DNA from 3 places in the Psychrobacillus sp. FSL W7-1493 genome. Region 2 is predicted to be linked to each of the others. Evidence: predicted binding sites of a transcription regulator. Region 2 holds the regulator's gene; each other region holds the start of a gene.
The links. The regulator Rex, encoded in region 2, represses fermentation and respiration genes when NADH is low (regulators of the CRP and FNR family bind a similar motif). The targets are predictions, from matches to a motif close to TTGTGAAATATTTCACAA.
Positions count from the first base shown of each region.

Region 1: the regulator Rex is predicted to act here: its motif matches at 5,458-5,475, upstream of MKX96_RS11320 (cytochrome c oxidase subunit 2A).
Region 3: the regulator Rex is predicted to act here: its motif matches at 7,770-7,787, upstream of MKX96_RS03850 (cytochrome ubiquinol oxidase subunit I).

Region 1 covers NZ_JBBOSB010000001.1:2,232,828-2,243,539, reverse strand. The annotation lists gene MKX96_RS11340 (DUF7852 domain-containing protein) at 1-1,686, shown strand, start outside; gene MKX96_RS11335 (CsxC family protein) at 2,095-2,835, shown strand; gene MKX96_RS11330 (b(o/a)3-type cytochrome-c oxidase subunit 1) at 3,100-4,767, opposite strand; gene MKX96_RS11325 (cytochrome B5) at 4,769-5,245, opposite strand; gene MKX96_RS11320 (cytochrome c oxidase subunit 2A) at 5,266-5,388, opposite strand; gene MKX96_RS11315 (IS110 family transposase) at 6,072-7,349, opposite strand; gene MKX96_RS11310 (chemotaxis protein CheX) at 8,031-8,486, opposite strand; gene MKX96_RS11305 (dynamin family protein) at 8,821-10,712, shown strand, end outside.
Region 2 covers NZ_JBBOSB010000001.1:628,731-639,442, forward strand. The annotation lists gene MKX96_RS03200 (acyltransferase family protein) at 1-627, opposite strand, end outside; gene MKX96_RS03205 (GDSL-type esterase/lipase family protein) at 727-1,353, shown strand; gene MKX96_RS03210 (YugN family protein) at 1,416-1,826, shown strand; gene tsaE (tRNA (adenosine(37)-N6)-threonylcarbamoyltransferase complex ATPase subunit type 1 TsaE) at 2,230-2,682, shown strand; gene tsaB (tRNA (adenosine(37)-N6)-threonylcarbamoyltransferase complex dimerization subunit type 1 TsaB) at 2,679-3,365, shown strand; gene rimI (ribosomal protein S18-alanine N-acetyltransferase) at 3,355-3,813, shown strand; gene tsaD (tRNA (adenosine(37)-N6)-threonylcarbamoyltransferase complex transferase subunit TsaD) at 3,810-4,829, shown strand; gene MKX96_RS03235 (ABC-F family ATP-binding cassette domain-containing protein) at 5,333-7,264, opposite strand; gene MKX96_RS03240 (redox-sensing transcriptional repressor Rex) at 7,392-8,027, shown strand; gene MKX96_RS03245 (GNAT family N-acetyltransferase) at 8,267-8,842, opposite strand; gene MKX96_RS03250 (CPBP family intramembrane glutamic endopeptidase) at 8,855-9,574, opposite strand; gene groES (co-chaperone GroES) at 9,917-10,201, shown strand; gene groL (chaperonin GroEL) at 10,242-10,712, shown strand, end outside.
Region 3 covers NZ_JBBOSB010000001.1:775,942-786,653, forward strand. The annotation lists gene gatA (Asp-tRNA(Asn)/Glu-tRNA(Gln) amidotransferase subunit GatA) at 1-849, shown strand, start outside; gene gatB (Asp-tRNA(Asn)/Glu-tRNA(Gln) amidotransferase subunit GatB) at 849-2,279, shown strand; gene MKX96_RS03820 (Type 1 glutamine amidotransferase-like domain-containing protein) at 2,612-3,247, shown strand; gene MKX96_RS03825 (TrkH family potassium uptake protein) at 3,390-4,706, opposite strand; gene MKX96_RS03830 (thioredoxin family protein) at 4,833-5,396, shown strand; gene MKX96_RS03835 (diacylglycerol kinase) at 5,513-6,424, shown strand; gene MKX96_RS03840 (hypothetical protein) at 6,793-7,110, shown strand; gene MKX96_RS03845 (hypothetical protein) at 7,198-7,641, shown strand; gene MKX96_RS03850 (cytochrome ubiquinol oxidase subunit I) at 7,928-9,274, shown strand; gene MKX96_RS03855 (cytochrome d ubiquinol oxidase subunit II) at 9,271-10,296, shown strand; gene cydS (cytochrome bd oxidase small subunit CydS) at 10,311-10,415, shown strand; gene MKX96_RS03860 (YjjG family noncanonical pyrimidine nucleotidase) at 10,507-10,712, shown strand, end outside.

The sequences.
Region 1 (10,712 bases), 1.6 Mb from region 2:
CCAGTAGAATCGGCTGAAGTGGAAAGTGATGACCAAGTATCAGCAGATGATAGCATAACTGACATAGAAGAAATATATGCGTCTGATATTAAAAAAGTAAAACGACGTACTTTTAAAAGAAAACGGCGCAGACGATTTATAGACACAGTACCATCTGAAGATAATATTATGATAAATGGCCCTCAAGAAAATACAAAGGAAAATAGTTTATTCAATTTTTTAAGGGAAGAAAAAAATTCACTTAAGCCATACTATCTGCTATCAAATCATAAAAATAAAAGTAAACAGCCAAATCAACTAAAATATATTAGGGCTTATTTGCCAACACCGAGCCGTAAAATAAATCATGTATTAGAGTATGAAAATGCAGATTATAATCATGAATTAGAAGTGATGGCTTACATTGAGTCAGAAGAAGAACCAACAGAATGGAATACCACAGAACAAACACCGCTCCAGGATTCTTCCTTCTTTATTGAGCCGCAAGCAATTGAGATCCCTTCCCTACAAGAAGATTCAAAAGAAGAGGAATCTATAGAAGAAACAAACATTCCTACAATACCTTCCTACGACAGTAAAGAGGAAATATTAGTTTTAGGAAATGATGTAGATTATTCTTCCATAGAAATTGCTCATGAAATAGATCCATTAGATTCCATAACTAAAGAATTAGAATTTACTAATGAAGATAGTATAAGATTTATGGATGAAAGTCTTCGAGACACGTATTTGTCTGTAATGATTAGTAGTCTGAAAAAAATTCTTGCTAGTAAAGAAGCGGTTGAAAGTGAAGACCTCAACACGTTACCAGATAACACTCTCCAAGATTATCAAGAGGAAGACATATCTACTATAGAAAAAGAATCTCTTTTAGAGGAAGAGGAGATATTACTCACTAACTTAGTTGCAGAAGAAGATTCTCAAGAATCAGAGGAAGTAATTTATAAGGTAAAGGGACCCACCTCTAATATAAAAACAAAAACGATATATATTCCGTTTTCTACCTACGTAGATATTGAAGATTTTATGAACCCTGCACTTTATGGTAGTGCAAAGCAAGAAGGGTATAATTTTTTACCTACAAACAACGATCATTTCCCTCTTTTAGATACAGTATTTTTTGATAGTATGTACTTTTTTCAAGAAGATCTCTATTGCCATCTGTTAGGTTATAAAGTGCATGAAATTCTCTTTTCTGCTCATAACAATGACTCACAAAAACTATCTGTAGCAGAAAATAACCTATATAAGTCCCAAGTTAAAGTTAGACATAATTCAGGACAAAAGGAAAATAAGCTCCCGTTAGCGGTGCATATTAAAGTACCTGTAATTATAGGGGAGTATGATGTTGAAATAAGCTTAAAAAGAGCCTTGGATTTGGAAGAAAGAGTAGTTAATATTAAAGAATTATCAAAGGATATTCAATTGGCTTCTTGTAAATTCATACCTTCCTCTTTCGAGCAATCCAACGAAGAAGGTGTTCAACAGGCAACGAGAGGAAAGCTGTTAATAGAAGGGACTATTATACAAAGAATTGAATATACGGTGTTGTCGGAAAGCGAGGAAAAGCTAAGGAAAAAAGATTTACCGTCTGAATCGCCTAAAGTGCAACAAAATGCTGTAATTGAATTAGTTTTGCAGCTTTTACAAGTTCAGAAAGTGTATTATCCATTCACAAAAAAATAAACTCCACTTGTACTGTAATTTTGTTAGTGCAAGTACCTTTTTTAATGTAGCCATCTCTAACGAATGAGTTCGTTGGTGATGGCTTATTTAATTGCTGATTATTAATTCCTTTAAGCTGTAGGCGACGAGTCCAGTGGGATTACTGCTATATACGGTTCCTAGCCCCATCAAGAGAATGGCGATTATGAATTTGATAGAGCTAGTAAAATTTAAATTATTGGTTGTGAATAGTATGAGGAAATCTCTAAGCTATATTACACAGAAGAGTTATTTAAACAGTTAAATAGATAAATAATATCGACATAATTTACGTTTCTGTGTCTATTGCTTATACATCCATCGGTGATTTTACATAACTTAAAACAGAAATGAATTAATTTCGCAAAAAATGAATGGAGGAAATTTTAAATGAATGAAGAGAACGGTTTAAACAATGGCGATTTGTCCAATGTTTACCCATGTCCGGTAGATAATGCAAGGTCTCTACCACAATTACAGGATGAACCTGTTGATCCTTGCGTAGTACCCGATAATTTTTACCCGATTATTAAGGTGCCAGCTGTATTGGCGGAAACTACAATTCAAATAGTAGTAGAAGCAGATATATTATTAGATCCACCTGCAAGCGAAATCAAAAGAGTACACAAGGATGTATTCTTGACACAATGTAAGCTTGTACCGGTAAGGTTTGATCCGATGGATTCTTGCGATGGCTCTCGCAGAGTTACTAGAGCTAAATTATTTGTTGAAGGATTTATTAGAAAGGACATCGAATACGCAACTGATGATTGTAACGGTGTAATTTACGATCGTATTGCTTCCGTACCTTTCACAGGCTTTGCTGACCTAAATGGGTCTGATTTTATTCTATACCCTATCATTACTAAATCTTCTGAAAGTCAATCCCGTTTCATTAATCCGAAAAACAGTGAAATGCCTCGTTTAGATAAGTATTTCTTTGAAAACAGTACTTTCTATAATGAGCAGCCTTATTGTGAATTGGTGAGAGCTGAGTTTTTCGAGCTTGACTACTCTCCGTGTTTAGTGGATATGCGCGATACTTTTGATACGCTTACAGAGAAAATGGTAGTAGACCTAACTTTAAAAGTACTACAAATTAGACAAGTAAGAGTACGGTCAGAGGGGTAAAAATTTAAATAATAGACAAAGCCCTATTTGGGTGGGCGTGTGCTTAAATATGTATAATGATATATACATTTTTAAAAGGGAGTGCTCTAAAAGTCAGAAATTTGGCTTTTACGGGTAGTCCCTCTAACGCCTTGTCCATACATAGAAACTGCTAAAGTTTGTAAACGACGAGACGATCAACAAGTGCAAGATTATAAAAACAAAAAGAGAGACTGTTTATATGAACAGTCTCTCTTCCTTCGTATATACTTAAAAGAATTATAGTTACCAGAATTTATAACCTTTTGAACCTGGAGGAGCATTTTGAATCATATCAAACACCGGAACCGTATAAGCAAATAAAATTAAGAAAATACAAATCGTTAACCATATTTTCCAGTTTTCGAGTGCCATCGGTGTTTTTTCTGCATTTTCGGATACTTCTCCAATTGGAAATTCTGTATCACCTTTAGGAGCAAACCATACTAATTGAGCTACTATATATAAGACTAAGATGATACCGATGAATAAAATTGTACCGCCAACTGCTTGTGCGATTTGGTAGGGAACCCACTCGGCTGCCTGGGCAGATTCACCATAGGTTGAGAAATCTGATCGGCGGGGGGCTCCCAATAATCCAGCAATATGCATTGCTCCAGACATAATGGACATACCTACTGCCCAAACAATACCTTGTATAATAGCTAGCTTATTCATTTGTTTAGTCAACACTCTACCAGTAAGGTGGGGGATTAACCAATAGGCTGCTCCAAAGAATGTTAAAACGACAGTTGTTGCTAAAGTAAGATGGAAATGACCTGTAACCCAGATAGTATTATGTACTACTTGGTTCATTTGGTTAGATGCATTGATAATACCACCAGCCCCAGCAGGGATGAAGGCAGCCATTCCGATAAATGGTACTAGGAATCGCGCATCCTTCCAAGGTAGCTTTTTAAACCAGCCAAATACGCCTTTTCCTCCAAGCTGTCTTCCACGAATCTCAAATGAAGCAAACATAGAGAAAGCAGTCAGAAGGGAAGGTATAACTACCATCATTGTTAAAACAACTTGCAAGTACTTCCAAAATGAATCAATACCTGGCTCTGTCAATTGATGATGGAATCCAACTGGGATAGAGAAGATTAAGAAAAGCATAAAGGATAATCTTGCTAGTGCGTCCGAATAAATTTTACCTCCAATAATTTTCGGGATGATCACATACCAAACCATATACGCTGGTAATAACCAGAAGTATACTAATGGGTGACCGAAATACCAGAAAAGTGTACGAGAGAGTAAAACATCGATTTTATCTACCCAGCCTAAAGACCAGGGGATTAATTGGAATACTACCTCAACTGCTACACCAAGTGAACAAATAATCCACATAGTTAAATTTACAATAACCATAAAAGTTAATAATGGGCTAGGTTGCTTTGGATTTGCTTTACGCCATTCCATATATTTCATGATCAAGCCAGCTCCGCCAATCCATGAGCCTACTACAACTAATGCCATCCCAACATAGAAAATCCAATGCGCTTGAAGTGGTGCATAAAAAGTATACAACACAGATGCTTCGTTTAATAAAACCATTACTGCAGCAGCAGTAGTGCCGGTTGTCATTGTCCAAAAACCAATCCAACCTAGTGTTCTCTGTTTATCTGTTAATGTGCCGGAAGTACGGCTAACAGCAGCAATTTGAAAACCAAATATAAAGTAAGTAGTTAAAATAAGTCCTAATAAAACACCATGAACAGTTAATAATTGATAGTAACCTATACCCCAAGGAAGGGTGAATTGCCCAGAACGTACAAGGGTTTGTAAGAGTCCGCAAAGTCCTCCTATTAATAGTGCAATAAAAGCTACATGAATATGAGCCATTGCAAGCTTGCCATCACGACGGTCAACTTTCACAAAGCTTTGGGCTTTTTCTGTTATTGTTGCCATGTTACTCAACCACCTTTAACTTCGATGTCATAGACGTGTGTCCTACACCGCAATATTCGTTACATAAAACTAAATACTCTCCAGCTTTATCTACAGTTGTTACATATTCTGAAACGTAACCTGGTTCAAGCATCATATTAATATTTGTATCTACTATCTGAAAGCCATGTATAACGTCTTTCGTTGTTGCTATAAATTTAACCGTAGAACCTAGTGGAACTTCAAATTCTTGTGGGTTATAAAAGAATGCGGATGCAACTACTACTATCTCATAATCCCATTCTTTACCTTCTACTTTGTGAACTCCTGGGTTATTGAATGGAGCAATCTCGTCTACTCGCTCAGGATCAATATATACTTTTGCACTTGGTGGATGTGAACCATAGTGGAAGGCGCTAAAACCAACTATTATTAAAAATAAAACTAGTGAACTAACTCCAAATGTTATCCACCATTTTTCATACTTGTGAATATGCATAACCTTTAACCTCCATTAGTTTAAAATCTGTCAATAAATAAATAGAATGCAAAAAACCAAGTGACTAATATAAATAAACCGACAACGCTAACTGAAATGAGCGTCCCTTTTAGTTCTGGTTCTTTATTTTGTTTTTTGGACATTTGTCTTACACCTCCAAAACTTTCCTTCTTTTTCTATAGGTACATCATAAATTTAAAAAAACAAAGTTGATGTGATATTTATCACACATACAAAGGTTATATGTGAAGATACTGTGAAATAATTTGAAAGTAACAGAAAAACAAATAGGGAATGTGATAAAAGTTATGATTTACGTTATTTTTTATCGGGGTAATTGAAGTGTATAGAAGGATCAACGTACTTTTATGTTGGCTTTGTTAAAGAGTAGGGTTGATTTTATGATGCAAAGTAAATTCCATTTATTGATTGGAGCGCCAGACGGCGACTCCCTCTTAAAATGTAGTCGTACCAATGGTTTCATTACGTATTTTAAAGTGAAAAAAATTTTTTTAACTCGTCTAACTGATCTTTTGCACCCTTATTAAACCACTTATTAAAAATATTGGAAACGAAGGCTGTGCTCCGCTAAAAATCTTGGTTAAAAATTCCATAAATATACTATTCTTGGATGCACTCTGTTTCTCTGCAGAACTTATGATGACGTACCCTCCCATATCTCTTTGCGTCGCACGCATACATTCCTTCGTTCGGTCTAGTCATAAGGCAGAGGCCGGCTATGCTCCAGCAGGGACTTGAAGTCGAATGTCGCGGTTGTGCCAGCTCTCTATGTCATCCAACTAAGTTAAACAACTAATGAAATGGTTCACGCTGCCGTTTGAAGAACAGTCAGGTCTTGTATCATGCGTTCTGACTGAAACATCTGTTTCTTCGTACAGAGGCCATGTGCGATTTTTAATAGTTTGCCACATAAGACCACCATGGCTTCTTTCTTTCTTAAAGGGTTTACTGGGCGTTCAATATAATAATGATACAGTGCCTTAAAGGCAGGATTGTAACGAATCATAGGCAAGATGGCTCGGAAGAGGGCTGCACGCAATTTTCTGCGTCCTCGTTTAGAAATCTTCTTTTGTCCCTTTTGTTCACCCGAGGAGTTCTCCCGTAATGTCAGTCCCGCTAGTTTGATAATTTGGCGTGGACTATGAAAGTTAGTGAACGGCCCTACCTCTGATAACAGCTCGACGGCTGTATTGGGGCCGACCCCCTCGATAGATACCAAAAAGAGATAATCGGGCATATTCTGAGCGATTTCTTGTAACCGTTCTGCCAGTAATTCATACTGTTGTTGAACGAGTCTATATTGCATAACCAAGGTATGAATCTCAAATCGAGCCATCTCCAGGCCTTCGGTCAACCCGATCGAGATTTCAGCGGCTTCCTTGAGTTTAACTATTTTGGGAGAAGAGACACACTTTAACCCAGCAACCTCTTTGTAGAAAGGGAGTAGCTCCGCCACTTCTTTTTCTCGAAGGTCCTCTGGTAATGGTGTTTTCTCCAGCACTGCCAGGGCGGTTTTCCCGATGTCTTTAAAGACATGTTGGAATTCTGGGAAGAACCGATCTGTCCATCGAATGATTCGATTGGTAATGATGCCAAGCTCTTTCTGAAGCGAGGCGCGATGGGATGCACCATTGCGCAGTTCCGCTTCGATGCCTTCTAAAATGCGTGGGAAGCTGAACCGCCCATCGCGGATTAGCTTGGCGATGACCATCGCATCCTTCACATCGTTCTTTGTCTGTAGATTGTCATCCAATTCTTTGGATTTCTTCACGTGACTAGGATTCACAAGCACATAGCGGATGCCATGCGCTGTTAAATGGGCCGCTAGGTTCATCCAGTAGTGTCCCGTTGGTTCGAACCCAACAAGGATTTCTGATTTCTCGTGTTTGTTTTTTAATGCGAGTAGCTGTTCATAGAAGGTCGTAAATCCTTCTGCCGACTGTCTGATAGGGAATGACTTATGCAATACTCGTCCACGGTCGTCTACAGCACATGCGTAATGTTTGCGCTTGGCGATATCGATCCCAATGACCAACGTCTTTTCACTCACTTGATTAATTTTATGATTCGTACTATTATTCATAAGAGGCCCTCCTATATATGTTTTGAGTATTCAATTGGTTGTTGTTACTCTAGCATCATATAAGAGGGTTCTTTTTTTTTCAAGAGCCTGTAAAGTAATCATACAGGAATGCTCCAGCGGGATGAGTGAGACAGATAAGACATCACAACCACGCGCGCAAGCGATGGGTGATGGCTTATCGCTCACCCCGCGGAAAGCGTCCGGCTGGTGCGAAAAATCAATTCTACTCTCTGAATTAAAACAGCTTTAGCATCGATAAAGCATTAAAAAAATTTACTCGCATAAACAAAGCTAAAAACTGTCAACAACCCCAATTTCATTATCTATTTATGTTTTTAATAGCCATTTGAAAGTTCCTTTGTTTATGTTTACAGGCACTATAAAAAAGAATTGCTAGTCAAAATCAACCAATAACTTTAACAAAGCTTTTATGTTTTAGAAAATTTGATAATGAGGGAAACACATATATCATGGGCCTATGGGCCATGACAGCGATTTCTAGGGAATAATTATTGGAAAGACTACAGTCTCTACTCGCTTTAGCGAGAACAACTGCTATGATGCAATGAAAAAAGCCCTAAAAATTTTACGATTTGTAAAATTTTAGGACTTTTAACTTATAAGGAGGATTTTGCCCCAGCCTCTTTGTTTATAAAAATATAAAAATTATGTATAGCACTATTAATCCTCATCAATCGTTAAGATGATAGCCATGGGACCTATGTCAGTCACTTCTACGGGTAGAAAGAAAGCCTGTTGGAAACCATATAACTTACTTTGTCCTACAATTACAGTAGGAGGGGTTATATCTATTTCTAATCCTTGTTGTGCAACAACCGTACATAAATTACCTGCAATCATGTTTCCTAGTTCGCCTGTAAAAGATTCAAGCATTTCTCCCTCTAAAGGCATACCAAACATAGAGGCACCAACAGAAGAAAAATAATGAGAGGATGCATCTATTATAATTCTTGCTTTCATATCGCCTACAATACCGATCAGTACAGCCATTTCCACTACCTCATATGGTTGAGACAAGAGAGTAGGTGGTTTGTAACTAAGGTTTAAAGGGATGACTGCTTTTATAGATTGAATCGTCCCATTCAATATAGTTTGTATGTTTCTAGAAAGAGTCATCTTTTTCCTCCAAGTAGTAAAGTTGAATCAATTTTAGCATAATATCTAGTCAAAAAGAATATATTTTATAGTCATTTGTGAATTGTTATGTTATTATTTAAATGAGAATGAATATCAAGTTCAGTTGAGAGGGAGATAGTCATGTTATATATTTTAATTGGCTCAACAGTTGTTATTTATAGCGTAGTCACAAAACATATATTAAGTTCAATAACACCTCAATCAAAATAATAATAATTTCTGTGATGACTTTATGACAATAAAGTCATCTTTTTTTATATTTTCTGATATGATATACATATTGTTTATTAGATAAAAAGGGGAAAAATTTCAAATGGATCAATTAGAGGAACTACAGAATATTAAACAAAAAAATGCTTTACTTGCAGCTATCTTTAAGCAAAACAAGGATAATGAAAGATATGCCAAGTCAAAGCTATTTGCAGATAAATTAGAAAAACAAACATTTACCATTGCTTTTGCTGGTCACTTCTCAGCAGGTAAATCTAGTATGATTAATGCGCTCGTAAATGAACAACTGCTACCGACTAGTCCCATTCCTACGTCGGCTAATATTGTAACTGTAAATAAAGCAGATGAAAATTATGCGATTGTCCACTTTGTTGATCAGTCTCCTGTTAAATTCTCAGGAGAATATGATATACAGCATGTAAAAAAATATTCAAAGGATGGTAGTAAGGTTTCTCAAATAGAAATTGGTCATAAAACATCTGGGCTTCCGAAAGGTATTACCGTTATGGATACGCCCGGTGTTGATTCTACAGATGACGCTCACCGAGTGTCTACGGAGTCGGCTCTCCATCTTGCAGACATCGTTTTTTATGTGATGGACTATAACCATGTACAATCTGAATTGAACTTTCAATTTACGAAACAATTGCTGCATTACAACGAAAACATATACTTAATCGTTAACCAGATTGATAAGCACCGAGAAGAAGAGTTGTCTTTTACTGCTTATAAAGATTCTGTGTCATCAGCTTTTACCGCTTGGAATGTTGTACCAAAAGATATTTACTATACCTCTTTAAAAAACAAAGAGATGCTACATAATGACTTTGAGCAAGTAAAACAAATTGTAAATGATTCCATCCTTCATAAAGAAGAACTTTTTTTGCTATCAGCTACAGCTACATTAGATAAACTAAAAGATGAGCATCTGGCATTTTTAGAAGAGGAAAAAAAAGGTCTACAGCATGAGCTAAGTTATTTATTAACTGAGGAAGATTGGATTAATGTCGAAGAAATCTTAGATCAGTTTGAAGTCTCAGAAAAACAAAAAAAGCTTCAAGAAAGCGACGCTTGGAAAAAGGTATTTGAATCTAATAGAAAAGAAATCTTAAGCAATGCCTCGATAATGACGTATGAAATTCGGGAGAAGCTAAAGAGTTATGCGGAAAGCAGGCAGGATAACTTCAAAGTTGGCTTCTTCTCGAGTAAGAAAAAGACGGAACAAGAAAGAAATAATAGGTTAAAAGAGACAATTGAGCTACTAGAGACAATTGTTTCCACTCATATTACGGCACATATTAAAAACTTAATGAAGCGGATGCTAAAAGATGTTGGTTTATTAAATGACAGTAAGACAAGTGAAATAAATAATATGTCATTTTCTTTGCCAGCCGAAATCATCGTAGATACGATGCATAATGGGGCTAGTACAACAGGTGATGCGATATTAAATTACGCAAATCGTGTAAACGATGCAGTTAGCCGATACTTTGTAAAAGAAACGGAAGCTTGGAAAGAAGAGAATATTCAATACATTGAAGAGCATTCTTCTACTGAAGACGAGCAGTTTAATAAGAAAACTGATACTTTAAGAGAAAAACAAGAAGCTATTTTAAAAGTGTCGGAAATAGAGAAAAGGGTAGAGGATCTTAACAAGTTATTAATAGCTCCTACTCTTCAAATTCGAAAAGATAGTATCAATCTTTTAAGTGAGTGGAACGAGGAACGTCAATTGTTCGAACGATCTATTGTGGAATATGTAGAGACAACTGAAGAGGAAGTAGAGGCAGTTAATGCTGTCGCTGCTGAAGAGGAGAAATCTGAGGAAGCTCCTATATTAGCATTTGATGAAATGATTCACCGTGCTAATAAAATTGGAGAGATCTTAAAAGAGCTACCTGACTTTCAGGAAGCTGCTTCCGTTATTAAGAAGAAAGCAATGCGGGTAGAAAACCAGCAATTCACCATTGCGCT
Region 2 (10,712 bases):
CATCCACAGTGATTTACCGTAGTAGCCTAAAGAAAAGTATACTACTGCCATCAATACGACATCTAAATTCCATACCATTGGGATAGATTGTGCTGATTCTACTGCTGATTCACTGATTACTTCTCTAGCAAAAATACTTTGAAGATGCGCTGCAATATAGCAAAACGCAAGGAGACTTATTTGTTGTACTTTGCTTAAATATTTTGTCATCCACATAAATAATAGATAAGTAAAGAATAGAGTAGTGACAAACCAGAAAACTCCGTAAGCACCTCGTACGAATCTACCGGCAATGAATAATTTCCACAAATCATTTAAATACCAAGAAAAATCATGATTTCCTTGGGATATTTCCATACCATATCGAATACCTGTGATCGTTAAAAGGAAAAATAGATAAGGTACCATTAGTTGTAAAAATCTTTTCTTTACTGTTTTATTAGATGATGTATCTTCTTTGATTTCTTTGAAGAAGATTCCACTCAATAGAAAAAATGCTGGCATATGAAACCAGTAAATATACTTTGATAGAGGGAAATCTAGTTCTCCTGGGTAATGTCCTATAACAACGAGGATCATTAAAAAACCCTTTGTTACGTCTACCCATGTGACTCTTTTCTTGTTCATGATGTTCCTCCATAGCCGTCTCATATGTTTGTATAGCCACTTTTTTGTGAATATAAACTTAAAGCGAGAAAAAAATAATAGAATGGAGGCTTGATAAAAATGACAACTGTTGTTTGCTTTGGTGATAGTATCACCGCTAGAAAGGAAGGAAATCCAAGTCCGGCGCTTACGTATAAGCTATCTCAGAAATTACTGAACTATAATTTTATCAACGCCGGAGTCTCGGGCAATACAACTGAACAGGCGATTGAACGTTTTGCTGCGGATGTAATTGCTAAAAAACCTGACTATGTCACAGTTCTTTTTGGTTCGAATGATTCTGCCACATATCGTTTAGTAGACTTAGAATTATTCAAGCGTAATATAACGACCTTTGCGAAGGTCATTGGTCCAAGTAAGACTATTCTTATTTCACCGCCTCCAGTAGACGAATCTTTGCAGGAGAATCGCTCTAACGAGTCCTTGCTACAATATACAACCGTTGTAAGAGAGGTAGCTGAAGAGACAGGTAGTCACTACATAGATTTTTTTACTGCTATGTATTCAAGAGAAGATTACAAAGAGCTACTAGTTGGCGAAAAGGACGATGGTCTTCATTTTGGGGAAGCAGGCTATAACATGCTGACCGATTTAATCGCTCAAAAACTTATGGATATAAACTTGAATCATCCGAAAAAGGGTTTATTGGAAAAGGTAATCGGCTTGTTTTTTGAAAAAGAAAAATAACGTATGTTATTACTGGCATTGGGAAACTCTATACATGAGTATCCAATGAAGGAGTGATAGCAATGCTTCAGTTAAACACAGAATTAGAAGGTAAGACAGCATTTTTTGGAGATTTACAGGACCGTATTTCGAGTTTAGGTTATACAATTGGAGGAAACTGGGATTACCATAAAGGTAGCTTTGATTCTATCCTTTGCCGCGAGGAAGGAGAAACCATCTATCTTCGAATCCCTTTTACGGTGACTCAAGGAGAGCTTGATGATTATGAGGCGCATATTAAATTCCAATCTCCTTATTTAATAAAACATGTCGTTAATGTTGGATTAGATAAGGATGAAAATTCGTTGCTAACCACGACAGGATTTGATCAGTTTCAATCTCCGATAGACCAGGACGGCAACATTTCCGACAAAAATCGCTGGGAGCATGCTGGTGAGCAAGAAGTACAAAAAGTGCTTCGACTATTGCAATAACATTTATCTCAGGGCCGTCTCACATAGGTGAGTCGGTCCTTTTGTGTGTTGGAGTAGGGATTCGCAAGCTGGTAAGGGATAGGATAGGAGATGTGGACGAGTCTGCGATTGATTGTCGTAAACTATGTGAGGATTGTAGTAATCTAGAGGTTGATTGTAGTAAACTTGGCCAGCATTGTAGTAAAAAGGGGTGTTCAGGGTAGCCGAGCGGTTGATTGTCGCAAACTACCGGTTGATTGTAGTAATCTAGGCTTTGATTGTCGTAATCGGAGCATTCAGCTCTATCTTAGAGCTGTTCTTCATTCAAAGAGTTCTGTACATATAAATGTCCTAGAGTTACATTATGAGCGGTTATTCTTTATAATAGAGTCAAATAGATTTGTACTTGAAAGGAAAGCGAACGATGATGTATGAGCGATTGATTGATTCGGAGCTGGAAACGGAAGTATTGGCCCGACAGCTAGCTGAGTTATTACAGCCTGCAGATGTCCTTACATTAGAGGGAGATTTGGGAGCAGGGAAGACAACATTTACGAAAAGTGTGGCGAAGGGTCTTGGAATCACAAGAAACGTGAACAGCCCAACGTTTACAATATTGAAGCAATATGAGGGTAGGCTACCTTTAAACCATTTGGATGTTTACCGTTTAGCGGATAGCGATGAGGATCTGGGCTGGGACGAACTTTTTTACGGTGATGCAGTAAGCATTATTGAGTGGGCTCATTTAATACAGGAGGATTTGCCGCCTGAACGATTGGCAATACAGATTCATCGACTGGAGAATGATAAGCGTCGATTTACGTTTGAGCCTTTTGGAAAGAGATATGAACAATTATGTGAGGAGCTTTTTGAATGATTTGGTTAGGAATAGATACATCTCATACACCGCTTGCGGTAGCAGTCGTAAAGGACGGGCAGGTGCTTGCAGAATATAAGTCCTCTGTGAAGGTAACTCATTCCATTGGAACGATGCCAGCAATAGAGGAGCTTATGAAAAAAGCTAATATCCAGCCTAACGAGCTAGATGCGATTGCGGTAGCAAAAGGGCCAGGCTCTTATACGGGAGTGCGAATCGGTGTGACAATCGGAAAGACGCTCGCTTGGACGTTAAATATTCCAATTTACTCGGTTTCAAGTTTGCAGGTGCTTGCAGGGAACGCACCATATTTCCAAGGAACGGTGTGTTCCATTATGGATGCTCGACGTGGAAATGTATTTGCGGGAATTTATACGGACGGAAAATTAGTGAAGGAATCTCATATGTCTATGGCAGATTTGCTAGCTACCCTAGATGATATGGGGCACCAGGTTTTATTTGTAGGAATGGATGTAGCTCTTCATTGGAACCAAATAAAAGAGGAGCTTGGCGATAAAGCCAATCAGGCAGGCGCATCATTTTCGTTACCAAGTGCTGCAGTCCTAATAGAAATTGCGCAAAATATGGAGTCGGTAGACGTACATACTACGGTTCCAGAATATTTGCGAATAACAGAGGCAGAAGCAAATTGGATGAAAGAGCAGAAGAAAAATGGAAACTAAAACGATTACTTATCGCAAAATGACACTAGAAGACATAGACCAGGTGCTTTTAATAGAAGAAGAGGCATTCGCACATCCATGGACTAGAGAGGCATTCGAGCATGAAATGACGACTAATCTATATTCCTACTATTTAGTAGCGGAGACAGAGGAAAAGGATATTGTCGGCTATTGTGGAATGTGGATTGTCATGGATGAAAGTCATATCACGAATGTGGCAGTTGCAGAACGTATGCGAGGCCATCGAATTGGGGAAGGCTTAATGCGCGAGGCAATACGTATTGTAAAGTCACAAAAAGGAGTCCTCATGACGTTAGAGGTGCGCGTATCCAATACGATTGCCAAAAATTTATATTACAAGCTTGGCTTCCAGGACGGAGGCATTCGTAAAAACTATTATACAGATACACAAGAGGATGCTCTTGTAATGTGGGTGGAATTTAAATGACAAAAGATCAATATATATTAGGAATAGAAACGAGCTGTGATGAAACCGCAGCGTCCATTGTTAAAAATGGGACAGAAATTATCTCCAATGTCGTAGCATCACAAATAGAAAGTCACAAGCGCTTTGGTGGAGTAGTTCCAGAGGTGGCTTCTCGTCATCATGTGGAGCAAATCACACTTGTTATAGAAGAGGCTTTAAAGCAAGCGGACATGACTCCTCAGGATTTAGATGCAGTGGCAGTAACCGAAGGCCCTGGGCTAGTAGGTGCCCTATTGATAGGAATAAACGCGGCAAAAGCATTCTCATTTGCAAATGGTCTGCCTTTAGTAGGAGTCCATCATATCGCGGGACATATTTATGCAAATGCGTTGGTTCAGCCGATGGAATTTCCGTTACTTGCTCTAGTAGTATCAGGAGGGCATACCGAGCTAGTGTTGATGAAGGAAGACGGTCAGTTTGAGCTAATCGGAGAAACACGCGATGATGCAGCCGGAGAAGCCTATGACAAAGTGGCTAGAGTATTGAATCTCCCTTATCCTGGCGGTCCACACATAGATCGTCTAGCAAATGAGAGCGATCAAGCAGTGCCTTTTCCAAGGGCTTGGCTAGAGGAAGGCTCTTATGATTTTAGTTTTAGTGGCTTAAAATCAGCAGTCATCAATTATCAGCATAATGCGGAGCAAAGAGGGGAAGCAATCAATCCTAACCATCTTGCCGCAGGCTTCCAAGAGAGCGTAATAGAAGTACTCACTACTAAAACTCTTCGAGCAGCTAGAGAGTTTAAAGTGAAACAAGTAATTGCTGCTGGTGGTGTAGCAGCAAATAAAGGACTGCGAAATTCATTGGAAGAAGCATTCCATAAAGAGAATATTCCTTTTTATGTGCCTCCAATCAAATTATGTACGGACAATGCAGCCATGATCGCCGCTGCCGGTAGCTCTAAATTTTCAGCTGGGCAAACAGGCGATTTAGCGATGAACGGTCGTCCTGGGTTAGAATTAAATAGCTGGAACTAAACGAAATCCTCTTTTCTTCGACAAGAAAAGAGGATTTTTTACCATGTATTATTTCGGTTGTCAATAGAGAACATTCGTACTTATGCACAATTTGTTGATAACTTGTTAGTAAGTTGTGTGTTTTCAATATATTGTGGTTATTTATACTCACAACTTGTGGAAAACTAAGTTTTTAATCTGTGGACAATGTGGATAAACCTGTTGATAGATTGATATGACAGTACTTTTGATGTTAATAAATATGTGGAAAAAGAATTTAAGGAAAAAGGGGGTTGACCTATATATGCCATCGTTCGACAAAATACAACATAGGTAACGGATATCCTGTTTGAACGATCTGACAACTTTGAACCATAAACCGACTCGATAAATTAAATAATTGGTTGGCTTGTCCCATTTATCTGACTGTTTTCTTTATAAATTGATTAGTTAAGCCCGAAAATAAATAGTTCGACATTATATATTTTTCCCCATATAAAAAAAGGTAAACCGAGTCAATCGGCTTACCCTGTAATGTCTTCTAATTGTTCCTGTAGCTCTAGCCATTCGTTGGAGATGGTGTCTTGCTTATCCTTTAAGGTATCCAGCTCACTCTGTAATTTTTGGACGGCCTCGTGATCCTGGAAGACTTCCGGATCACAGAGCTTTTCCTCGATTAAAGCAATTTCTGAATCGATAGCAGGAATTTGTTCCTCGAGCTCATCTATTTGACGTCGAATTTGTCTTTCCTTTTTCTTCGCTTCTTTATCAATCGTCGATGTATTTATCTTTTGTACGACTGTATTTTGTGAAATCGAGCTCTCCATTGCTAATTCTTCGAGCTCTTCCTTTTTCTCTAGATAATAGTCATAGTCACCCAAAAATAGTGTGGCTTCTTTGGAGGAGAGTTCAATTACCTTCGTTGCAATTCGGTTAATAAAATAACGGTCATGAGACACGAAAATAATTGTACCAGGGAAATCAAGCAACGCATTTTCTAAAACTTCTTTACTGTCTAGATCTAAATGGTTTGTAGGCTCATCTAGAACTAGCGTATTTGATTTCAATAGCATAAGCTTGGCAAGTGCAAGTCTAGCCTTTTCCCCACCGGATAGAGTAGAGACGGTTTTTTGCACATCGTCTCCAGAGAACAGGAAGCGACCTAGTACATTGCGAACATCCTTTTCATTCATGAGAGGCCATTCATCCCATAGCTCTTTCAAAACAGTTTTATTACCGGAAAGAGCTGCCTGTTCCTGGTCATAGTAACCAAATTGGACATTCGTCCCGTATTGAATATGACCATCAGCAGTTGGAAGCTGCTTCATAATTGTTTTCAGCAAGGTGGATTTACCGACACCATTTGGTCCTACTAATGCTATCCGGTCCTGCTTGTACACAGAAAATGAGATGTTAGAGGAGACGGTTTTATTGGAGTAGCCAACTGCAACATCCTCTAAGCGCAGTACATCGTTCCCACTTGGGCGGTCGATGGTAAAACCGAAGTTAGCGGATTTTTCATCGCCATCAGGTGCATCCATCCAGTCTGTCTTCTCGATTACCTTTCTTCTAGACTGCGCCATCTTGGTTGTGGAGGCACGAGCGAGATTACGGCTAACAAAATCCTCTAGCTTTGCCTTTTCCTCTTGTTGCTTCTCATACTTCTTTTTATCCAGCTCATAATTTTTTGCCTTTTGCGTTAGATAGGCACTGTAGTTACCAACGTATCTCGTAACATTATGGCGAGAAACCTCGTATACTAGATTTACTACCTGATCTAGGAAGTACCGGTCATGGGATACGATTAAAATGGCTCCACTATAGTTTTTCAAATAGTTTTCTAAGAAGCTGAGTGTTTGGATATCCAAATGGTTTGTAGGCTCATCGAGTATGAGTAAATCGGGCTTACTTAATAGCATTTTAGCTAAAGCTAGGCGCGTTTTTTGTCCACCAGATAAGGCTTGTACAGGCTTGTCATAGTCGTCCGGGAAAAACTGCATCCCATGTAAGATAGAGCGGATGTCAGATTCAAAGCGATAGCCACCAGCCTCGTTAAATGCAAGCTGTAACTCGTCATATGTAGCAGCTACTTTAGCGTAGGCTTCTGAATCCTCATAGACAGCAGGGTCAGCCATTTGGGCTTCTAATGAACGTAATTCTTTTTCGGAGTCTATTAAATGACTGAAGATGGATTTCATTTCCTCCCAAATGGTCAGCTTGGATTCTAAACCGGCATGCTGCTCTAAGTAGCCTAGTCTAATATTTTTTGGCAGGATAATGTCACCGGAATCATAGGACATTTCTCCAGCAATTATTTTAAGTAAGGTAGATTTCCCAGCACCGTTACGACCGACTAGTGCAACTCGGTCACGGTCTTGAACCTCTAGCTTTACGTTTGTTAATATATCTTCCCCGTTAAAGGATTTAGTTACTTGGTTTACTTGTAAAACGATCACGATTATTTGCACCTCAATTCTATCCTAAGTGTAATAGATAGGACTTGTCGTTGCAACGTTCTCCCTTTACAATGAAAGAAAGGTAACGTGAAAAAATGAATTTGCCTTATACATTAGGAGGATACTTATGAAACGTGATGTACCTCGCATTCCTCAAGCGACGATGAAACGACTTCCTTTATATTATAGATTTTTGCAAAGCTTTCACAATGCAGAGCATAAACGTATTTCATCCCAACAGCTAAGTGAAGCGATGAAAATCGACTCGGCAACCATCCGGAGAGACTTTTCTCATTTTGGTGCATTAGGTAAAAAAGGCTATGGCTACGATGTACCCCATCTACTAGAGTTTTTCAGAAAAACATTAGATCAAGACGAAGCAGCGAAGGTTGCATTGATAGGTGTTGGTAGCTTAGGGACAGCCTTTGTAAAATATAATTTCCAAAAAAATCATAATACTAGAATAGTAGTAGCATTTGATACGAAGGCACCACTCGAAGGAACAATTATCAGTGATATCCCTGTATTTCATTCCAGTGTGATGCTAGAAAAACTGAAGGAATACGGAATTGAATTAGTCATTTTCACTCTTCCAAGCCGTTCTGCCCAAGAGGTGGCCAACCTCCTAGTTGGATCAGATGTAAAAGGGATTTTAAATTTCACCCCTGTTCCAATCAGCACACCGGATGAGATTCGCGTACATACGATTGACCTTTCCGTAGAACTTCAAACACTAATCTATATGATTCGAAACGATATATAAGAAAAGCGAAACCGCCTATGTCTGCCCCGACAGGCAAATGGGGAAATGCGAGGAGGCAGCTCCTCAGCCACCGGAGCTTTTACCCATTTGACCCCGAGGGGCAAGGCGGAGTAGCTAGACACCAAGAAAAGCGCAGGCGCCTGTCACTGCCCCGACAGGCAAATGGGGAAATGCGAGGAGGCAGTTCCTCAGCCACCGAAGTATTTTCCCACAAAAATATCTAAGAAATAAGCCTTCGACTATAATTTAGTCGAAGGCTTATTCGTATATTCTCTAGCAAGAAGGGAATAAATGACAAGGTCGATATAGCGTCCCATTTCAAATTCATGTTCCCTTAGAACACCATCTCTGTGAAAGCCTAGCTTACTTACTAGGTGAAGGGATGCATCGTTTTCTGACGTAATTTGAGCTTCAATTTTGTTTGCGTTTAACTCTAAAAAGGCAAAGTGAATAATAGCCTTTAATGTCTCCGTCATAATTCCCTTTCCCCATGATTCAGGGGAGAGGTCATATCCTATTTCTATCCGGTTATGTTCAACCTCATAGTTTAAGTAACCACACGTACCAATCACTTTTTTGTTTACTTTCTTTTCTATTACCCAACGCAAACCAGTTTGCTCCAAAAATATTTTCTCGTACCAACTAATCTCGCCTTTTGCATCTTCAATAGAAGTAAACGGATCGAGTGGCATGTGCTGTACAACATTTTCATTGGCATACAATTCTAGAATGTCGTCGGAGTCTTGCTCGGTTGCCTTTCGGAGAATAAGTCTTTCCGTTTCTATTGTAGGAAATTTGGTAAATGAAAAAGTCATAATGATTCCTCCTTATTGCAACATTTCTGCTAATCTTTCAAAGAAGTTAATAATTTCTTCATTATATAGTTGTGCAATTACTACGAATCCATTTAAAAGCATATGGGCAATAATAGAAGTAATGATTCGTTTTGTCTTATAATAAATGAATGCGAATATAAAACCAGACACAGCATATATTAGTATGTGCGTAAACTCAAAATGGATGACTGCAAAGGACAGTGAGCTTATAAGTGCTGCTACAAAGAAGTTTGTTTTAGGTAATAATGTTCCGAAAATGATACGACGGAAGATGAGCTCTTCTAAGATTGGGGCAAAGAATACGATAGAGAAAAAAACAAAGGGCACCGAACTAGCTAGTTCCATGAAGTCTTGTGTATTTTCAGAACCGGGCTCGATTCCAAAAAACTTGATCTCAATATTAGCAGCAAGGGCCTGGCCGTACAAAACCATTATGAATCCCAATACTCCCCAGGCAACTGATTTAAGTGTGCTCGAAGCTTGTCCCTTTAAAGGTCGGATAAAGCTCTTGTCTTTTCGTATGATAAGTAAAGTGATGATTGTTGCAGTTCCCATTCCGATGAAAGTCCACCAGCCGTTAGCCAGTAACATAGGATTTTCCAGGTTATAGTATTTAAAAGCCATAAATAGCAGAGAAGCAAAGATGATTCCGGAGAGCTGCATGACACAGTAGGTGATTAATATGTATAAGGCTGTTTGTTGTTTTTTCATCTAAATATCCTTTCCGTCTTCTATAAAGTTTCCATTGCAATAGCATGCGGGTAATTATTATATGTACTAGCCTTATTGTAATGGAAAACTAAAATAAAATCGCTTGTTAGCTATTTTATTCTTGGATAGTTTTAGTATTTAAAAGGGACTTGCTTTCGCACAAGGGCAAGGTGAAATACTCATGATCTAAGAGGAGAAAGAAGATAATAAAATTTAAAAAAAGTTTAGGTTCTGACTTGCAAATTTTACGTAGTTTAATTATTATTATAAGTGTGTTAGCACTCAAAGTGTGAGAGTGCTAATAAATATTAAATTCAACTTATTTTAGGGAGGTAGTTTCACTTGTTAAGACCATTAGGTGATCGTATTGTAATCGAATTAATCGAAGCTGAGGAAAAAACAGCATCTGGCATCGTACTTCCAGACTCTGCTAAAGAGAAACCACAAGAAGGTAAAGTCGTTGCAGTAGGTACTGGACGAGTACTAGAAAACGGAAACCGCGTTGAATTAGACGTAACAGAAGGGGACCGTATTATCTTCTCTAAATATGCTGGAACTGAAGTGAAATATGAAGGCCACGACTATTTAATCTTACGCGAAAGCGATATTCTTGCTGTAATCGGCTAATAAAAGAAATTAAAAAGAACAATTAGGAGGGCATACTAACATGGCAAAAGAAATTAAATTTAGTGAAGACGCTCGTAGTGCAATGCTGCGTGGAGTAGATAAATTAGCAGACGCTGTTAAAGTAACATTGGGGCCAAAAGGTCGTAACGTAGTTTTAGAGAAAAAATTTGGTTCTCCACTTATTACAAATGATGGTGTAACAATCGCAAAAGATATCGAGCTAGAGGATGCTTTTGAAAACATGGGTGCAAAATTAGTAGCTGAGGTTGCTTCTAAAACAAATGACATCGCTGGTGATGGTACAACTACTGCGACTGTTCTTGCGCAATCTATGATCCGTGAAGGACTTAAAAACGTAACAGCTGGTGCTAACCCAGTTGGTATCCGTAAAGGAATCGACTTTGCTGTAGCTGCTGCTGTAACAGAGCTTAAAGCAATCTCTAAACAAATCGAAGGTAAAGATTCGATCGCTCAAGTAGCTGCTATTTCTTCTGGTGATGAAGAAGTTGGT
Region 3 (10,712 bases), 150 kb from region 2:
TCTTTGGATCAAATCGGACCTGTTACACGTAATGTAGAGGACAATGCCTTTTTACTAGAGGCTATTTCTGGTTTAGATGCAAGTGACTCTACTTCTGCAAATGTGGAAGTACCAAGCTTTACTAAATCATTAACAGGTGACATTAAAGGACTTCGTATTGCTGTTCCTAAAGAATATTTAGGACAAGGTGTCGGAGAAGCATCTAAGCAATCTGTACTTGACGCTCTAAAAGTTTTAGAATCACTTGGAGCAACATGGGAAGAAGTATCGTTACCACATTCTAAGTACGCTTTAGCAGCTTACTATTTATTGTCTTCTTCAGAAGCTTCCTCTAACTTAGCTCGTTTTGATGGAATTCGTTATGGCTTCCGTGCAGACAACGTAGAAAACTTAATGGAGCTTTATAAAGAAACTCGTGCACAAGGCTTTGGTGATGAAGTAAAACGTCGTATCATGCTAGGAACTTATTCACTTAGCGCTGGTTCTTATGACGCTTACTACAGAAAAGCACAGCAAGTACGTACTTTGATCAAGCAAGACTTTGACAATGTATTTGATAAATACGATGTTATCATTGGACCAACGACACCAACTCCAGCATTTAAAATTGGGGAAAATGTTAAGGATCCATTAACGATGTATGCCAATGATATTTTAACAATTCCAGTAAACCTTGCTGGCGTCCCTGGAATTTCTATTCCTTGCGGATTCTCAGACGGTCTACCACTAGGATTACAAATTATCGGTAAATACTTTGATGAAGCAACTATCTATCGTGTGGCACATGCTTATGAGCAAGCAACAAGCTTCCATAAACAAACTCCGCAAATATGGGAGGGAGCAAAATAATGAATTTTGAAACGATTATTGGATTAGAGATTCATGTAGAGTTAAAAACAGACTCTAAAATGTTCTCACCAGCACCAGCTCACTTTGGAGCAGAACCAAATACAAATACACATGTAATTGACCTAGGTTACCCTGGAGTATTACCTGTTGTAAATAAAACAGCAGTTGAGTGGGGTATGAGAGCCGCTCTTGCACTTAATATGGACATTGCACCTATAACTAAATTCGACCGTAAAAATTACTTCTATCCGGATAATCCAAAGGCTTACCAAATCTCTCAATTTGACAAGCCAATCGGTGAAAATGGTTGGGTAGAAATTGAAGTGGGCGGAGAAAAGAAACGTATTGGTATTACTCGTCTTCACTTGGAAGAAGATGCAGGAAAGCTTACACATACAAGCAATGGATACTCTCTTGTTGACTTCAACCGTCAAGGTACTCCTTTGATTGAAATCGTATCAGAGCCAGACATCCGCACTCCTGAGGAAGCTTATGCTTATCTTGAAAAGGTTAAATCAATTATCCAATATACAGGAGTTTCTGACTGTAAAATGGAGGAAGGTTCCCTTCGTTGTGATGCGAACATTTCCTTACGTCCATATGGTCAAGAAAAATTCGGTACGAAAACAGAGCTTAAAAACTTAAACTCCTTCAACTTTGTTCGTCGTGGTCTTGAGCATGAGCAAATTCGTCAGGCAGAGGTTCTACTATCAGGTGGGGTTATTCCACAAGAAACTCGTCGCTATGATGAGTCAACTGGTAAAACACTATTAATGCGTGTTAAAGAAGGAGCGGATGATTACCGTTACTTCCCAGAGCCAGACTTAGTGCAAATTGTCATTGATGATGCGTGGAGAGAACGAGTTCGCTCTGAAATTCCTGAGCTTCCAGATGCACGTAAAGTTCGTTATATCGAGGAGCTAGGCTTACCTGCATATGATGCAATGGTACTTACTTTAACAAAAGAAATGTCTGATTTCTTCGAGGAAACTATCGCCCTTGGTGCAGATGCTAAGCTAGCATCTAACTGGTTAATGGGTGAGGTATCTGCTTATCTAAATGCAGATCAAAAAGAATTGAAGGATATCAAGCTTTCTCCTTCTAATCTTGCTGGCATGATTAAGCTAATATCAGATGGTACAATTTCTTCTAAAATCGCGAAGAAAGTATTTAAAGAGCTTGCGGATAACGGCGGAGATGCTGCTGAAGTAGTAAAAGCTAAAGGCTTAGTACAAATTTCAGACGAAGGCGCTTTACGTGAAATCGTAACTGCTACTTTAGATGCTAACCCACAATCAATTGAAGACTTTAAAAATGGTAAAGATCGTGCTATCGGCTTCCTAGTAGGACAAATTATGAAAGCAACAAAAGGTCAAGCGAATCCACCTCTTGTTAACAAAATCCTAAACGAAGAAATCGTGAAACGATAAAAAGAAGATGACTGGGACAAAACCTCCCACTAAAATAAAAGGCTCCTAAAATTTTACGAATAGTAAAATTTAGGAGCTTTTTTTAGTGTCAATTGTTGTTTTCCATTAAACCGGAGCTTTACGGGTGGACGCCCTCAGCCAGGAGTCGCCACCTTCGCTCCAAATAACCATTTAGTAATTACATTCTACAGCAAAATAACAATATCAATAAGGCTAAGAATAGTTAGATCCAATAAGAAATATCAAATCAACCAAGCTATTCATCTAGCAAAGTTGTAATTACATTTAATTTTATAGATGCTATGATGAGATATATGAAAAGGGGGATTATTATGGAGCTTTGTTTTATCGGTGGGGGACATGTGTTAAAGGGTGAGCTTGATGATGTTTTTGAAGAATTAGAGTGTAAAATAAGTCCGAATACGAAAGTGCTGGTAGTGCCCTTTGCAACCGATGAATCTAGATATGAGAGTTGGATGGAAAGCCTGCAACAGGCGTTTACACGCATTCCTAACGTGACGCTTGGTTTGTTGCATGAAAAGCTATCAAAAGAAGACATGATTAATATGATTGAAGAGTATGATGTTCTTTATATTATAGGAGGACAACCTGAGCGTTTACTTCAGGTTATTTTGGATAAAGAGCTGACTGCTGCGATTAATAGTTTTCCAGGCTTAATGATTGGCTATAGCGCAGGTGCATTAGCTTTTTGCACAGACTGCATATTAACAAAGGATGAGGACTACCCCGACACAATTATTTTGCAGGGATTAGGGTTAGTCGATTTTAGTGTAGAAGTTCACTATCGTCCAGAATCAGATGAGGAGCTGCTGACTCTTTCCAAGGATAGAACAATCTATGCCCTACCAGACGGCAGTGCAATCTTATATAAAAATGACACCATACATACAAGAATAAATGAAATCATTACCTTTAAGAACGGGACTAAGAAAAAATGTTTCAGCTAGTGAGGGCGGCATGGACTTGGACCGACCGATTATCGTGCATAACCGACCGATTTTTAGCCAGAACCGACCGATTATTACATAAAACCGACCGATTATAAAAAAACACCCCTGCAGACAGGCTAGTGCAGGGGTGTTTCTATCCTTAACCGGTAAACACTTGGTCATTTGGATATTTATATTTAACCTTTTTAGGTTTAGTTAAGATGAAAAATAACGTGAGCGGTCCAATTCTGCCTAAGAACATCAGCACACAAATGAATACCTTGCCAAACTCTGAAAGCTGAGAAGTGATGCCCATTGAGATACCAACAGTTCCGAATGCGGAAAACACCTCAAATAGCAAAGGGAGCAGAGGAAGCTGCTCTGTTATAGTTAAAGCAAAAGCAAATATAAAAACGGTTGCTAAGCTAACTGTGCTAATAACGAGAGACCTGATAATTATTTCTCGTGAGATGGATCTTTTAAATAGCACTGGGTCCTCCTGCTGACGGAAAAATGCAAACGTTGCTGCTATGATGACAATAAAGGTAGTAAGCTTTATGCCAGAAGCCGTAGAGGCACTACCTGCACCGATAAACATGAGAAGCATTGTGAATAATAGAGATGGGTCCTCCATTTGGCCATAATCGATCATATTAAAGCCTGCCGTCCTTGGAGTTACTGCATTAAAGTAGGAGGTCATCATCTTCTCGAAGATTCCCATTTTGCCAATTGTATCATTATTATTAAATTCTAAGATTAAAAGAATAAGTGTAGCAATTGCATTTATAATTAATGTGCCCACAACCATAAGCTTGGTATGAAGTGACCATGCACGAAATTTATTTTTGCGAGAGATATCTATTACTACGACAAATCCAATTCCTCCAATGATTATTAGACTAGTAATAATCAATATAACTAGAGGATCACTAGTGAAGCTCATTAAATTGTCCGGAAACAAAGAGAAGCCTGCATTATTAAAGGCAGAAATTACGTGAAACAAACTATAATATAATGCATCTCCTAAGCCGAATCTTGGTATCCAGTGGAGTGTTAAGAAGACAATAGCTATACTCTCTGTAAGAAGAACAAATAAGAGAATATGCTTAGCTAGCTTGACGATACCTCCAATGGAAGGCTGATTAAAAGATTCCTGCAAATAAATACGGTGCTGCAAACCAATTTTTTTGCGAAGAAGAATAAGTATAGCTACTGCAAACGTCATTAACCCAATACCACCACATTGAATTAAGACTAGTAATACAATTTCTCCAAACATTGTTAGAGTGCTACCAGGATCAAAAACACTGAGACCTGTAACCGTGGTAGCTGATGTAACTAGAAAGAATGCATCTACCCAGGAAATCGGAGTTGTCGTAGCAAAAGGAAGCTTCATCAAAACTGTTCCTAGAAAGATTAAGGTGGCAAAGCTGCTTGCAATCACAACAGGCGGTGAAAAAGAGAGCTTTTTCTCCATTGGGACACTTCCTTTTATTGGATGTAAAATAATAACTACTTTAATCCTGAACAGGTCGCCTGTCAACAACTTGTTTGAAACAAGTGGCTAAAGAAAGTATACTTAAGGAAAAAGGGGGATTTTTCATTGAAAACTGAACAACAATATTTTGAAGAAGCTAAAACCTTAGAGCAGTATATGAATGATATGACTACCAAAAAAGAGGAATCCTTTCGTATATACGACCAATTTCAAGTGCCAGCGGATGATGAATTCATTGAGATATTAAAAGCAGAAAAGCCGCATATATTAGTTATTACGGAAGACTGGTGTGGTGATGCCATGATGAATAATGCTATCGTACGAAAGATCGCAGAAGCTGGAAATTTGGACATTCGCACTGTCTACCGCGATGAGAACCTAGAACTGATGGACCAGTATTTAACAAATGGAGGGCGTTCCATTCCAGTTTATTTATTGCTAAGTCAGGACGGAGAAGTAATTTCTAAATGGGGTCCTCGTGCTGAAATGGTCCAAAAATTTGTGATGGAAGGAAGAGCCAAGTTTCCTGATAAGGAAGATTCGGCATTCGAAGACATCCAAAAGAAATTTTATGAGCAAATGACACAGGAATTTATAGCAAACAAAGAGTTTCACTTGGCAGTTTACGAAGAAATCCGCAGTAGCTGGCTGCCAATTCTTCAAAAATAAGCGAACCGCATATTTTAGGGAGTCGGCTTTAGTCGGCTCTTTCATATGTTAGGAACTTTTTGTGAGGAAATAGAGTCTTTATAATGAAGAAATTGTAAAGTAGAAAGGAAATCCGTATGAAGCGTGCAAGAATTATCTACAATCCTACCTCAGGGAGAGAATTATTTAAGAAACATCTTCCAGAAGTTTTGGAAGCTTTAGAAATAGCTGGATATGAGACGTCCTGCCATGCAACGACTGGTGAAGGAGATGCAATTAGTGCAGCAAAAAAAGCGGTAGAAAATAATTTTGATATAATTATTGCTGCTGGGGGAGACGGAACACTGAACGAGGTTGTTGCTGGTGTAAGTGAATTTGAAAATCGCCCGAAGATTGGTCTCATTCCAATGGGAACGACAAATGATTTTGCTCGAGCAGTTCATATACCTCGGGATATTAAACGCGCAGTAGATATTATCTTACAGGGTGATACTATTCCAGTGGACGTTGGTAAAGTAAACGACCGTTATTTTATTAACATTGCTGGCGGCGGAAGAATTACAGAGCTTACTTATGAAGTTCCTAGTAAATTAAAGACAATGCTTGGACAACTAGCCTATTACTTAAAAGGAATTGAAATGCTTCCATCGATAAATGCCACGAAGGTTCGAATTGAATATGACGGGGAAGTATTTGAAGATGAAGCGATGATGTTCCTTGTGGGCCTTACCAACTCCGTAGGTGGCTTCGAAAAGCTTGCTCCAAACTCAAGTATTAATGATGGAAACTTTTCGTTGCTTATCTTAAAGAAAGTAAATATTGCTGAGTTTATAAGACTTGCCAGTTTAGCTCTTCGTGGAGAACATTTAGAAGATCCTCATGTCATTTATAAAAAAGCCCAGCATATTAAAGTGACCTCTGAAGATAAGGTTCTCTTAAATTTGGATGGAGAGTATGGAGGAACTATTCCTGCCATATTCCAAAACCTATATAGACATATAGATGTCTTTGTTCCAATCGATGAGATCCGTGAGCAAGATAGACCATAAAATGAAGAGGTTTTGACAAAACTCTCCTCAACCTAATAAGGCCTCGAAAATTTTACGATCTTGTGAAGTTTTTGGGGCTTCTATTCTAATTATCTATAGTGTTCTTTGTTAAAGCGTACGCTTTTTCAGGAGCACTTCTCCATATCCTCTTCAATCCTGAGATGCTTACGGAGGGGATGGTCTCCTAGGAGAGTTGCCATCTCCATAAGCTAGCTTTAAAAGTGGTAAAAACGTGAAATCTAGTTGCCGATTTCACGTTTTTCTATTTACAGTTATGCTATAGGTTAGCTAAAAAAGCCAGTTTAAGAAGGAAGTATTAGATTGTACAGAGAACAGTACATTAGGGAACAATAATTGGGGGAGGGACAATGACAAAAAATCTGATTTATATACTCTTATTTGTATTATTGATACTAACATCTTGTGGAGGACCATATTCATCGACATCTTCTTTTTTGAAAGTTATAGAAAAAGGTCACTCAGACGATTATAAGGAATACTGGGTAAAAGCTTATGACCCCAATAATGACACAGAGGAACATGCTTTTAAAATTGTTGTAGATGAAGAGATGGCTTGGCATCTAATTGAGGAAGGTAAAGAATATTTTACAACTTATTCGAAAAAAGGTAATCATCCTTGGATTTTAGACCAAATAGAACAAATAGAAATTGAACGCCAAAACTGATATGAACAGATGCTTTACTTCAAAAAGGAGTAAAGCCTTTTTCTTATTGAACAAACGTAAGCAATGGATTTAAAAAGGGGGATAATTATGCATCCAGTAGAATTACTTGAATTAGTGATAGTTTGCGGAACTTTACTAGTTACTCTATTAATTTCTTTTATTTTGAAAGGAAAATGGAGAAAAATTATTCAGGGACTGGCTCTTTTGTTTTTGGTGTCCTTCGTTATCTTTTATTTTGTTCGTCCGTATTGGATTGATATGCAAATAGAAAAAAAAGTAGGTTATATACAGAACTATTTGGAAGAGCGGTACCCTGTGGAAACTTGGGAATATAGGACGGTGCCTCACCGTGAGGACGGCTATGAATCCTCAAATCCATATCACATAGGAGTAATATTTGATACTGAACCACAAGTGGAATATAAATATTTCGCTCGTAACAAAGGTGATGTTATCCAATTAGGGTGGAGTACATCTGAATTACAAAGTGATTCTAATAACCTTATGCATTTAGAAGTTTTAGAAGACTAATCAGCACTTGTTATGAATTCGATCTTCTCTTATTGAAATGAATATTAGACTTCATTATTTTCTTAATTATTGCAAAAGGATTTTTATTTTTTGACTTTCTTCTCTAAAAGGTTATGAATCCAATAATATTGGGAATAATTTAATAATATATCTGGGCATCATAAAGGAGGAATGGTTAGTGTATAAGAGACAAGAGAGATACTTAATGTGGCTCGCCTTTGTAGTGGCAGGTATTATGATACTATCTATTGCTGGAAGAATTTTTGGAGGGTGAGGAGAGTCAAGTATGGGAAATGCTGATTCAGTTTTCTATAGTCGTGTCTTAACTGAGTTAACCTTATCTTTTCATATTATTTATGCGACAATCGGTGTTGGAGTTCCACTGATGATTATGATTGCTCAGTGGGTAGGTATAAAAAAGAATGACGAACATTACATATTACTCGCTAGGCGTTGGGCTAGAGGATTTGTGATTACGGTCGCAGTAGGAGTTGTTACGGGAACTGCAATCGGGATGCAGCTTTCCTTATTGTGGCCAAACTTTATGGAGCTAGCTGGTAATATAATTGCCCTACCATTGTTTATGGAAACTTTTGCATTTTTCTTTGAAGCTATTTTTTTAGGCATTTATCTGTATACATGGGATCGTTTTGAGAATCAGAAAAAGCATTTGTTGTTACTTATTCCCGTTGCAGTCGGTGCTTCCTTTTCTGCCGTGTTTATTACGATTGTGAATGCGTTTATGAATTCTCCACAGGGCTTTGATATGGTAAATGGAGAGTTGGTCAATATTAATCCGCTGATAGCGATGTTTAACCCTGCTATGCCAACAAAGGTAGCACATGTTGTTGTAACGGCGTATATGACATCTGCATTTGTATTGGCATCTATTGCTGCATTTCGTTTGTTAAAGGGGTCTAACCATGTTTATCATAAAAAAGCTTTATACTTAACCGTTAAGCTAGGATTGATCTTTTCGATTGCCACAGCTATTATAGGAGACTTTTCCGGAAAATATTTAGCAGAGTATCAGCCAGAAAAACTAGCAGCTGCTGAATGGCATTTTGAAACGCAGGAAAACGCCTCTCTCATTTTGTTTGGAATATTAGACGATGGAGAAGTGAAATATGCGATTAAGATTCCGTATGCTTTGAGCATACTAGCGTATTCTAATCCAACTGCAGAGGTTATTGGGCTCGATCAGTTTCCAGAAGATGAAAGGCCTCCTCTTTATATCCATTATCTCTTTAATATCATGGTAGCAATCGGCATGGGTCTTGCTGCATTAGCAGCATTCTATTGGTTAGGTAAACGTTTAAAATGGACCTTCGTTAATTCTAAATTATTTCTATGGCTCTTATTTTTAAGTGGCCCTGCTGCCGTAATTGCAATTGAGGCAGGCTGGTGGCTAGCTGAAGTAGGAAGACAGCCATGGATATTAAGAGGAATCATGAGGGTGGAGGATGCAGCAACGACAAGTGGGCAGGTAGATTTTATGTTAGTTCTGTTTGCAGGCCTTTACTTAGTTCTTGGAGTTGGAAGTGTTGTAGTACTTACTCGGATGTTCCGAAGAAATCCTGTTGAACAGGAAATAGAGGATAGAAAATCGGACAAAGGCGGTGACATTACATGAGTTTAGAGATTATAGGTCTCACCGTTTTATGGACTTTTCTATTTGGTTATGTAGTGGTAGGCTCCATTGACTTTGGTGCTGGCTTCTTTAATGCGTATAGCTTGATAACTGGTAAGCAACATATATTGAGTAATATTATTCAGCGTTATTTGTCACCTGTTTGGGAGGTCACAAATGTATTTCTTGTATTTTTCTTCGTAGGAATTATTGGCTTTTTTCCTAAGACAGCCTTCTATTATGGAACTACTCTTCTCGTGCCAGTAGGCATAGCATTAATACTGCTTGGAATTCGAGGCTCCTATTATGCGTTTGAAACGTATGGATCAAGGGGCCATAAAGGATATTCCTTTATGTATGGTTTATCTGGATTGTTACTACCTGCTTCCTTATCAATCGTACTGACTATTTCTGAAGGCGGTTTCGTTGATCTGGTCAACGGCTCTCCAAGTTTAAATTATGATACCTTGTTCAAAAGTCCTTTAACCTGGGCCATAGTCGCTTTAAGTCTGACATCTGTTTTATATATTTCTGCAGTTTTCTTAACTTGGTATGCTAATAAGGCTGGGGATGCAAAAGCTACTCATTTGATGAGAAAGTATGCACTGATTTGGTCATTTCCAACGATTATAACTGCAGGTGGCATAATTGTAGAATTACGTTCACACAATGTGGAGCATTATAATAATATGCTCAATATTTGGTGGGCATTTGGTTTATCCTTTCTCATGTTTTTAGGTACCGTTTGGTTACTTTGGAAAAAGAGCAAGTATGGTCTAGCCTTTGGACTTTTGGCAGGACAATTTTTAATCGCCTTTTTTGCATATGGCTTCTCCCATTTACCTTATTTACTTTATCCATATTTGACTATAAACGATAGTTTTACAAACGAGGCTATGGCCATCTCCTTAATCATTGCCTTTATACTAGGATTGGCCTTACTAATTCCATCCTTATATCTGTTACTAAAGCTATTCCTGTTCAATAAAGACTATGTAAAAGGGAAAAAGAAAAATCATGCTTAGGAGGAATGAACGTTATGATGGAATTCCTAATATTTTATGCTCCCTTCATCGTACTGATCGGCTCCATTATTATAGCCTTCTGGGTATCTACCATGGATGGACCAGTAAGAGATGAATAATTGTCCAGGACCTCAGGTGGAGAGGTCCTTTTTCATGCAGACTAATACCAAAGCTAAATGCTAAAATAGATATAGAGGAGTGGAGAGATAAATGAAATATGACGTAATATTGTTCGATTTGGATGATACTCTATTCGATTTTGGAATGACCGAGAGAAATGCCTTCCATCACTTATTTTTAGAATATGGACTGCCAAACGGTCTGCACGATTACTTAGGCAGCTATAAGGCAATTAGTAAGGTCTTATGGGATGAATTAGAAAAGGGTACCACAACACTAGAGCTACTTAAAATAGA